2 regions of the Streptomyces sp. LZ34 genome follow, and region 1 is predicted to be linked to the other one. Evidence: riboswitches for the same ligand, from Rfam matches in the RefSeq annotation. Region 1 holds a riboswitch; the other holds the start of a gene.
What was found. A riboswitch is a leader RNA that binds a small molecule or an ion and turns the genes downstream of it on or off. The one in region 1 is predicted to bind glycine.

Region 1 (5,080 bases):
CAGTGGCGACGGCACGGCGGCAGGCGGTCCGTACACGCTCCACGGGAGCGCACCGGCCGAACCGGCATTGAAGGCTCGGGTAGCGGCACAGGCCGCGCCGCCGCGGGAAGGCGCCGTGGCGAAGCCCGAGCAGGTGGGGTACCGCGGGCCGACCGCTTGTGCGGCCGCCGGCATCACCTACCGCCAGCTGGACTACTGGGCGCGTACCGGGCTCGTGGAGCCGAGTGTGCGGCCCGCGTACGGCTCGGGCAGTCAGCGGCTCTACAGCTTCCGGGACGTCGTCGTCCTCAAGATCGTCAAGCGGCTGCTGGACACCGGTGTGTCCCTGCAGAACATCCGGGCCGCCGTCCAGCACCTGCGCACGCGCGGCCTCGACGACCTCGCCCAGATGACGCTGATGAGCGACGGGGCGACGGTCTACGAATGCACGTCGCCCGACGAGGTGGTCGAGCTCCTCCAGGGCGGCCAGGGCGTCTTCGGGATCGCCGTGGGCGTGGTGTGGCGGGACGTGGAGAGCGCGCTGGCGCAGCTCCACGGCGAGCGCGTGGACACCGGCGAGACGCTGGTGGGGCACAACCCCGCCGACGAGCTCGCGCGGCGCCGCAACCGCGCGGGCTGAGCGCGGCGCGGCAACCGCGGGCTGAGCGCGGAGCCCGGCTCGCGGGGATGCGACGGGCTCGGCGGCGTCTGCGGCCTGCGGGCCGCGGGCCGCAGACCGCGGACTGCCTCGGCTGACTGCCCCATCCGATGGTCACTCGCCCGATTGTCAGTGGCATGCGGCAGCATCTGTAGGTGTGAGGGGTGCGCCGACGATTCTCCATCTGGACATGGACGCCTTCTACGCCGCGGCGGAGCAGGCGGCCAAGCCCAGCCTGCGCGGCAAGCCCGTGATCGTCGGCGGCCTGGGGCCGCGAGGCGTGGTGGCCACGGCCTCCTACGAGGCGCGGGTGTTCGGGGTCCACTCGGCCATGGCGATGGCCCAGGCCCGCCGCCTGTGTCCGAACGCGGCGTATCTCACCCCCCGCTTCTCCCTGTACCGCCAGGTGAGTGACACGGTCATGGCCCTGCTGGCCGCCCTGTCCCCGCTGGTCGAGCCGCTGAGCCTGGACGAGGCGTTCGTGGATCTGGAGGCGGGCGGTGTCCCGGCCACGTCCGAGGCGGCGCGGGCCGTGGGGGAGCGGCTGCGCGCGGACATCGTGGCCGCGACCGGGCTGACCGGCTCGGTGGGCCTGGCCGGGGCCAAGATGCTTGCCAAGATCGCCTCCGAGCAGGCCAAGCCCGATGGGCTGGTGCTCATCGAGCCGGGCACCGAGCGGGAGCTGCTGGGGCCCCTGCCGGTGCGCACGCTCCCCGGGGTGGGCCCGGCCACCGCGGAGGCGCTGCGCCGGGCCGGGATCCACACCGTCGCCGAGACCCGGGAGGCGGGGGAGGAGGAGCTGGTGCGGCTGCTGGGCAAGGCCCATGGCGCGTCGCTGTACGGCATGGCCTGGGGGCGGGACGACCGGCCGGTCGTCGCCGAGCGGGACGCCAAGTCCGTATCGGTGGAGGACACGTACGACGTCGACCTCACCGACCGCACGCGGGTGCAGGTGGAGGTGGCGCGGCTCGCCGACCGGTGTGTGCGGCGGCTGCGCGGGGCCGGCCGTTCGGGGCGCACGGTCGTGCTCAAGGTGCGGCGTTACGACTTCTCCACGCTGACCCGGTCCGAGACGCTGCGCGGGCCGACGGACGATCCGGGAGTGGTGCGGGAGGCCGCGGCGCGGCTGCTGGAAGGCGTGGACACCACGGCGGGTGTGCGGCTGCTGGGAGTGGGCGTGAGCGGGCTGGCGGACTACACCCAGGAGGATCTGTTCGCCCAGGCGGCCCAGGCCGCCCATGAGGCTCAGGAGGCCGCGGAGGGGACGCGCGAGGCCGGAGGGGCGCCGGAGCCCGCCCCGGCGGGCCTGGAGGAGGAGGGCGAGGACGCCGGCCGGCCGCGCCGCTGGCTGCCCGGCTCCGATGTACGACACGCGGAGTACGGGGCGGGGTGGGTGCAGGGCAGCGGGGTCGGCCGGGTGACCGTGCGGTTCGAGGAGCCCTGGTCGGAGCCGGGCCGGGTGCGGACCTTCGCGGTCGACGACCAGGCGCTGGAGCCCGCGGAGCCGCTGCCGCTGGTCAGGCCCGCTGTGAGCGACAGCGACAGCGACACCGACACCGACGCCGCCGCTCAGGGCCAGCGGCCGGATCAGGGCTCGGGCCAGGACCGGGGTTCGGGCCAGGAGCGGCGCCAAGGTCAGCCGGTCACGTCCAGGCCGTAGTGGTGGTAGAGCTGTAGCTCCTGCTCGGGCGACAGGTGGCGGCCGACCCCGAAGTCCGGCGCGTCCTTGATGAGCGCCCGCTCGTACGGCACTCGCAGCGAGTCGTCGACGATCTCGCTGGGTTCGAGAGGCACGAACACGTCCCGGCTGAACAGGCCGGTGCGTACCGCCGCCCATTCCGGCTCGCCGGTCGCGTCGTCGAGGTAGACCTCGTCCACGGTGCCGATCTTCGCGCCATCGCGGTCGAAGGCCTTGCGGCCGATGAGGGTCCGCGGATCGATGTCGGTCTGCACACTCTCTCCCACACGTGGCGATTTGTCCCGTAATACCCGTGATATCTAAGAAAAGCCACAACGCCGCGCGCGTCCACTCGAGCGCTTGCCCAAAAACCCTGGCGGCAGGCTCGCTGGTAGGCTGACGGTGGCTGCAGACCCCGTGCGGGAGAGCTCTCCGCCGACGTCGTCGGAGGCGCCGAAGGAGCAAATCCTCCCCGGAATCTCTCAGGCACACGTACCGCGCGGGTGAGGTCACTCTGGAAAGCAGGGCGGGCCACGGGCGAGCACAGCTCCGGAACCCCTCCTCACCGACGGTGAAAGCCGGGTCGCAGTCCGCGGGCCCGGTGAAGCTCTCAGGTCGAGATGACAGAGGGGGAGGCCGTTCGGGCACCCGCACCGTGGTGCCCCTCGTCGGTCGTACAGACCAGGAGGCCTCGCAGATGACCGCCAACCGCACCTCACTGACCGAGCTGGAACGCGGTACTCCGTTCGAGCGGCGCCATATCGGACCCGACGCCGAGGCCCAGGCCAAGATGCTCGCGCAGGTCGGCTTCGGCTCCCTCGACGAGCTCACCCAGGCCGCCGTGCCGGAGGTCATCAAGAGCGCCGGGGAACTGGGGCTGCCCCCGGCCCGCACCGAGGCCGAGGTGCTGGCCGAGCTGCGCGGCCTGGCCGAGCGCAACCAGGTGCTCTCCCCGATGATCGGCCTGGGCTACTACGGGACCTTCACCCCGCCGGTGATCCTGCGCAATGTGCTGGAGAACCCCGCCTGGTACACCGCGTACACGCCCTATCAGCCGGAGATCTCCCAGGGCCGGCTGGAGGCGCTGCTCAACTTCCAGACCGTCGTGGCCGACCTCACCGGGCTGCCGACCGCCGGTGCCTCGCTGCTCGACGAGGCCACCGCCGCCGCCGAGGCCATGGCGCTGTCGCGGCGGGTGGGCAAGGTCAAGCAGGGCGTGTTCCTGATCGACGCCGACACCCTGCCGCAGACCGTCGCGGTCATCCAGACCCGCGCCGAGCCCACCGGCGTCGAGGTGGTCGTCGCCGACCTCTCGACGGGCATACCGGCCGAGGTGGCCGAGCGCGGGGTGTTCGGCGTGCTGCTCCAGTACCCGGGCGCCTCCGGCGCGGTGCGCGACCCACGCCCGGTCATCGAGCGGGCCCATGAGCTCGGCGCGGTGGTCACCGTCGCCGCCGACCTGCTGGCCCTCACCCTGCTCACCTCGCCCGGGGAGCTGGGCGCCGACATCGCGGTCGGCAGCAGCCAGCGGTTCGGTGTGCCGATGGGCTTCGGCGGGCCGCACGCCGGTTTCATGGCCGTCCGCGAGGCCTACGCCCGCAGCCTGCCGGGCCGTCTGGTGGGCGTCTCGGTCGACGCCGACGGCGACAAGGCGTACCGCCTGGCCCTGCAGACCCGCGAGCAGCACATCCGCCGGGAGAAGGCCACCAGCAACATCTGCACCGCCCAGGTCCTGCTCGCCGTGATGGCCGGCATGTACGCCGTCTACCACGGCCCGGACGGGCTCAAGACCATCGCCCGGCGCACCCACCGCTACGCGGCCGTGCTCGCCGAGGGCCTGCGGGCCGGGGGTGTGGAGACCGTGCACGGCGCGTTCTTCGACACCCTGACCGTGTATGTCCCGGGCCGGGCCGCCGAGGTCGTCACCGCGGCCCGCGAGGCCGGGGTCAACCTGCGGCTGACCGACGCCGACCATGTGGGCATCGCCTGCGACGAGACCACCGGCCGCGCCCAGCTCGCCGCCGTGTGGTCGGCCTTCGGCGTGGACGGCGGGCTGCCCGCCATCGACGAGCTGGACGCCGCCGCGGCCGACGCGCTCCCCGCCGACCTGCTGCGCGGCGACGTGTACCTGACCCACCCGGTCTTCCACCGGCACCGCTCCGAGACCGCGATGCTGCGCTATCTGCGGCGCCTGGCCGACCGCGACTACGCCCTGGACCGGGGCATGATCCCGCTCGGCTCCTGCACCATGAAGCTCAACGCCACCACCGAGATGGAGCCGGTCACCTGGCCGGAGTTCGGGGAGCTGCACCCCTTCGCGCCCGTCGAGCAGGCCCAGGGCTACCTGACGCTGATCCGCGAGCTGGAGGAGCGGCTGGCCGAGGCCACCGGCTACGACAAGGTCTCCCTGCAGCCGAACGCCGGATCGCAGGGCGAGCTGTCCGGGCTGCTGGCCGTGCGCGCCTACCACCGGGCAGGCGGCGAGGAGCGGCGCACCGTCTGCCTCATCCCGTCCTCCGCGCACGGCACCAACGCCGCCAGCGCCGTGATGGCGGGCATGAAGGTCGTCGTGGTCAGGACCGGCGAGGACGGCGAGGTGGACGCCGACGACCTGCGCGCCAAGATCGAGCAGTACGGCGACGAACTGGCCGTCCTGATGGTCACCTACCCGTCCACACACGGCGTGTTCGAGGAGCACATCAGCGAGATCTGCGCGGCCGTGCACGACGCGGGCGGCCAGGTCTACGTGGACGGCGCGAACCTCA
Region 2 (5,080 bases), 2.9 Mb from region 1:
CGCCGCCGCGGCCGGCGGATCCGGGGGCACGGCCGGCGCCAAGGCCCCGGCCCCCACCCCAGCGGCGCTCGCCGACACACGGATGAGTCCGGCCCAGACCCAGGCCATGCGCGATCTGCGGGTCCTCCTCGAGCGGGTGGTGGATCTGGCCAAGGCGGTGGAGGAGGCCCCCGACGGGATGCTCTCGGAAGCCGAGCTGGTCAAGCACGCGGCGGCGATCGACAGCGCGGTGAAGGCCGCCCGCAAGTCCGCCGAAGCGGCCCGCACCCCGCGGGCCGCTTCGCAGGTAAAGGAGAAGGTAAAGGAGAAGGAGAAGGTCCAGGGCAAGACCCAGGACAAGGGTCGGGAGCACGGCCGGAACCAGATGCCGTCGGACGACCCCGAAGCGGGCCAAAACCAGGGCCAGGGCCAGAACCAGGGGCAGGACCAGGGGCAGGACCAGGACCAAGGCCAGGCGCCGGGCCAGAACCAGAGCCAGGCTCCGGGCCAGATCACCGTGCCGCCGCAGGCCGCCGAGCAAGGGCAGGCCGCCGGGCAGGGGCAGGCCGAGACGCCGCCGTACGCCGTTCAGGTCGAGCCCACGGACATCTCGACGGACCCGCTGGACGCGCTCCAGCGGGCGATCGACGACCTGCTGGACGCCGTCGCCACCGGCGACGAAGCCACGGCCACCGCGGCGCTCCCTCGCATCGCCGACGCCATCATGGGGCTGATCAGCGCCATCATGGGCCCGCTCCCGGGGATGAACCAGCCGATGCTGCCCCCGATGCTGCCGCTCCCGGACGAGGCGTCGACCCTCGCCGACGAGGCGTCCGCGCTCGCCGACCGGAAGCCCGTCACGATGACGGCCGCCCCGGAGCGCACCACCCCCGAGCCCGGCACGAAGCCCGGCGCCGCCGAGCACGGAAAGAAGGACCACGGCAAGAAGCACGACGCCAAGAAGCAGGAGGCGAAGAAGCCGGAGGCGAAGAAGCACGACACCAAGCCCGGCGTCCCCGAGCCTGGCACCAAGCCCGGCGCCATGACGCCGAGCACGCAGCCCGACGCCCCCGAAGCCCCCGGCACCGACGTGCCTGGCGCCGACATGCCCGGCACCGACAAGCCCGGCACCGACAAGCCCGCCGCCCCTGAGCCCGGCGCCCACAAGCCCAGCACGAGACCGGACGTCAAGAAGCCGGGTACCCAGAGGCCCACCACGACGGCCGCCACCCCGATGTCCGCCGTCGAGTCCGCCGCGCCCAAGGTGGCCGAGGACGACTCCGTGGCCCCCATGCCGCTGCCTCACCCGGTGGAGGCCGCCGTCGACCAGGCTCCGTGACGGCTGCGCTCCACCGTCCCGCCGCGCGTCACTCGAAGCCGATGCGGCGCAGCGCGCTCGCGGCCGTCCGATCCAGCAGCGCCACCGAGGCGCAGCCTTCGGGCGGCCGCCCGCCCTCCGCGGCGGCGACCAGCCGCCCCACCGCGCGGCGGTGGCGCCCGAAGGCGTAGCGGGAGACCTCACGGCCGCGGGCGGCCTGTCCCTCCAGCGCCACCGCGGCCCCGACGTCCAGCAGCACCATGTGCAGCCGACGGCCGGTGCGCCGGGCGTCGCGGGCCAGCCAGCGGCGGACCCAGGAGAGCGTGCCGCAGTCGTGCACCACGACGCTCGCGCCCGAGCGCAGCGCCCGGCGCAGCCCGGCGTAGTGGGCGCACCGCACCAGCGGGCGGTAGAGGGCGTACGGCAGCCAGCGGGGCAGCCGCCGCTCCCAGCGCTCGCGGGTGTCCTGCGAGTCCACCCGCACCACCGCGCCCCCACTCTGGTCCAGACAGGGCACGGCCCGGCCGATCATGGTGCTCTTGCCGCTGCCGGGCAGCCCGGAGGCGACCACCACGTCCCCCGCGCGGTAGCGCAGCTCGCGCGCGCCGGGCCCGGGCCTGGGCTCAGGCCCGGACCCGGACCCGGACTCGGACCCGGATTCGGACCTGGATTCGGACTCGGCCCTGGCCCCGGACTCGGCCCCGGGCCTGCGTTCGGCCGCGTCGCCACCGCCGCGCAGGTCGTGCACGGGCGCCCGGCGCCCCGGCCTGAGCGCCCCTCCGGTTGGCGCCGCTCCCTGCGTCACCGGCAGGGGCCCACATGTCGTCGTCGCGTACGTACCCTGCCCGTGCACCGTGATCGTCCTCCTAGGTCGGTCACTGCGGCTCGTTCCCGAAGAGTGTCAAGAAAAGGTAATGTCCAGCAAGGTGGTATCCCTGTGGGCTGGGCATTCATGCCCTGTGAGTCGGGCCTGTGAGTGGGGCCGGTGAGTCCGGCCTGCGCGTGGGGCCTGTGAGTGGGGGGCCGGGGCGACAGCGGTTCCACCCGGTCAGGTCTTCCCTTCTCGGGCGTACGTGCGATGATGTTGCGCGCAACTCCATACCGGCCGCTTGAATCCGCGCGGGAGAGTCCTCGGCCACCGGCAGCAGTGCCGGCCGTCCGGGGCGCCGAAGGAGCAAGTCCTCCCTTGAATCTCTCAGGCCCCGATACCGCGCGGGCGAGGCAGATCTGAAAAGCGAGCCGCTGGCGTGGCTCCACCCACGGTGCAAGCCGGACCGCTCTCCGCGATGACGCCGACGATGTCGGCCGGGAGAAGGGGTCACGGCGAACCTCTCAGGTTCCGATGACAGATGGGGAGGACTCGTCCTCGTCGTCCTCGTCGCCGTCCCGCCCTGGAGCCAGCCCCCCATGACCGATGCCCCGATGCCCGACACATCCGTGACCGGCGCCCCGCCCACCCCCCGCCATACCGCCCTGGACGCGGTGCACCGCGCGCTCGGCGCCACCATGACCGACTTCGCCGGCTGGGAGATGCCGCTGCGCTACGGGAGCGAGCGCGACGAGCACACCGCGGTGCGCACCCGCGCCGGCCTCTTCGACCTCTCCCACATGGGTGAGATCACGCTCACCGGCCCGCAGGCCGGCGCCGCCCTGGACCGGGCGCTGGTGGGCCATCTGTCGGCGCTCGCCGTCGGCCGCGCCCGCTACACCATGATCTGCGACGCCCAGGGCGGCATCCTGGACGACCTGATCGTCTACCGCCTCGGCGAGCAGGAGTTCCTGGTGGTCGCCAACGCCTCGAACGCCCAGGTGGTGCTGGACGCGCTCACCGAGCGCGCCGAGGGCCTGGACGCGGCCGTACGGGACGACCGGGACGCGTATGCGCTGATCGCCGTCCAGGGCCCGGCGTCTCCCACGATCCTGGAGGGCCTGACCGACGCCAATCTGGACGGCCTCAAGTACTACGCGGGCCTGCCCGGCACGGTCGCGGGCGTCCCGGCGCTGATCGCCCGTACCGGCTACACGGGCGAGGACGGCTTCGAGCTGTTCGTGTCGCCGGACGACGCCGAGCGGCTGTGGCAGGCGCTGACCGAGGCGGGGGCCCCGGCCGGGCTGGTGCCGTGCGGGCTGTCCTGCCGGGACACGCTGCGTCTGGAGGCCGGGATGCCGCTGTACGGGCATGAGCTGACCCGCCGGACCACGCCCTTCGACGCGGGGCTCGGCCGGGTGGTGAAGTTCGACAAGCCCGGTGACTTCGTCGGACGCGCGGCCCTGGAGGCGGCGGCGCGCCGGGCCGAGACCGATCCGCCGCGGGTGCTGGTCGGCCTGGTCGCGGCGGGCCGCCGGGTCCCGCGTGCGGGGTACCCGGTGATCGGCGCGGACGGCGCGGTGATCGGCGAGGTCACCTCGGGCGCGCCCTCGCCCACCCTCGGCAAGCCGATCGCGATCGCGTATGTGGACGCCGGGCACGCCACGCCGGGGACGGCGGGTGTGTCAGTGGACATCCGCGGTACCCATGAGCCGTACGAGGTCGTGGCCCTCCCCTTCTACAAGCGGCGCTGAGCCCGCCGCCCGCCGGCGGCGCCGGGCCACCCCGTGCGTACTCCCCCAGCTACCACTGGGCGGTGCCCCTCCCGTACCGCCTGTCCCACCAGGCAAGACCCGTTTCCCAAGCATCCCCCCGTATCCAGGAGAATCGGACCATGAACAACCCCCAGCAGCTGCGTTACAGCAAGGAGCACGAGTGGCTGTCGGCCGCCGGCGAGGACGGTGTGTCGACGGTCGGCATCACCGAGTTCGCGGCCAACTCGCTCGGCGACGTCGTCTTCGTCCAGCTCCCGGAGGTCGGCACGACGGTCACCGCGGGTGAGACCTGCGGCGAGCTGGAGTCCACGAAGTCCGTCAGCGATCTGTACGCGCCGGTCACCGGCGAGGTCACCGAGATCAACGAGGACGTGGTGAACGACCCGGCGCTGGTGAATTCCGCCCCCTTCGAGGGCGGCTGGCTGTTCAAGGTGAGGGTGACGGACGAGCCGGACGAACTGCTCTCCGCCGACGAGTACGCCGCCTTCGCCGAAAACTGAACCCCTCCTTCGATCGGGACCCTGATGTCGCTTCTCAACAGCTCCCTGCACGAGCTCGACCCGGACGTAGCCGCCGCGGTCGACGCCGAACTCCACCGCCAGCAGTCCACCCTGGAGATGATCGCCTCGGAGAACTTCGCTCCGGTCGCGGTCATGGAGGCCCAGGGCTCGGTCCTGACCAACAAGTACGCCGAGGGCTACCCGGGCCGCCGCTACTACGGCGGCTGTGAGCACGTCGACGTGGTCGAGCAGATCGCCATCGACCGCGTCAAGGCGCTCTTCGGCGCCGAGGCCGCCAACGTCCAGCCGCACTCCGGCGCCCAGGCGAACGCGGCCGCGATGTTCGCCCTGCTCTCCCCCGGTGACACCATCCTGGGCCTGAACCTGGCGCACGGCGGTCACCTCACCCACGGGATGAAGATCAACTTCTCCGGCAAGCTCTACAACGTGGTGCCCTACCACGTGGACGTCGAGACCGGCCTGGTCGACATGGACGAGGTCGAGCGGCTGGCCAAGGAGCACCGCCCCAAGCTGGTGATCGCGGGCTGGTCGGCGTACCCGCGCCAGCTGGACTTCCCGGCCTTCCGCCGGATCGCGGACGAGGTCGGCGCGTACCTCATGGTGGACATGGCCCACTTCGCCGGCCTGGTCGCGGCCGGGCTGCACCCCTCCCCGGTGCCGCACGCCCATGTGGTCACCA

Region 2: it holds a riboswitch for glycine, as region 1 does, so the genes downstream of both, gcvT (glycine cleavage system aminomethyltransferase GcvT) here and gcvP (aminomethyl-transferring glycine dehydrogenase) in region 1, are expected to answer to the same signal.

The regions. Positions count from the first base shown of each region.
Region 1 is NZ_CM132680.1:1,420,934-1,426,013, reverse strand. It holds gene ACWY4P_RS04975 (MerR family transcriptional regulator) at 1-619, shown strand, start outside; gene ACWY4P_RS04970 (DNA polymerase IV) at 795-2,297, shown strand; gene ACWY4P_RS04965 (PRC-barrel domain-containing protein) at 2,273-2,590, opposite strand; glycine riboswitch at 2,726-2,823, shown strand; glycine riboswitch at 2,824-2,952, shown strand; gene gcvP (aminomethyl-transferring glycine dehydrogenase) at 3,013-5,080, shown strand, end outside.
Region 2 is NZ_CM132680.1:4,322,065-4,327,144, forward strand. It holds gene ACWY4P_RS16885 (hypothetical protein) at 1-1,318, shown strand, start outside; gene ACWY4P_RS16890 (AAA family ATPase) at 1,347-2,045, opposite strand; glycine riboswitch at 2,408-2,518, shown strand; gene gcvT (glycine cleavage system aminomethyltransferase GcvT) at 2,705-3,859, shown strand; gene gcvH (glycine cleavage system protein GcvH) at 4,000-4,380, shown strand; gene glyA (serine hydroxymethyltransferase) at 4,405-5,080, shown strand, end outside.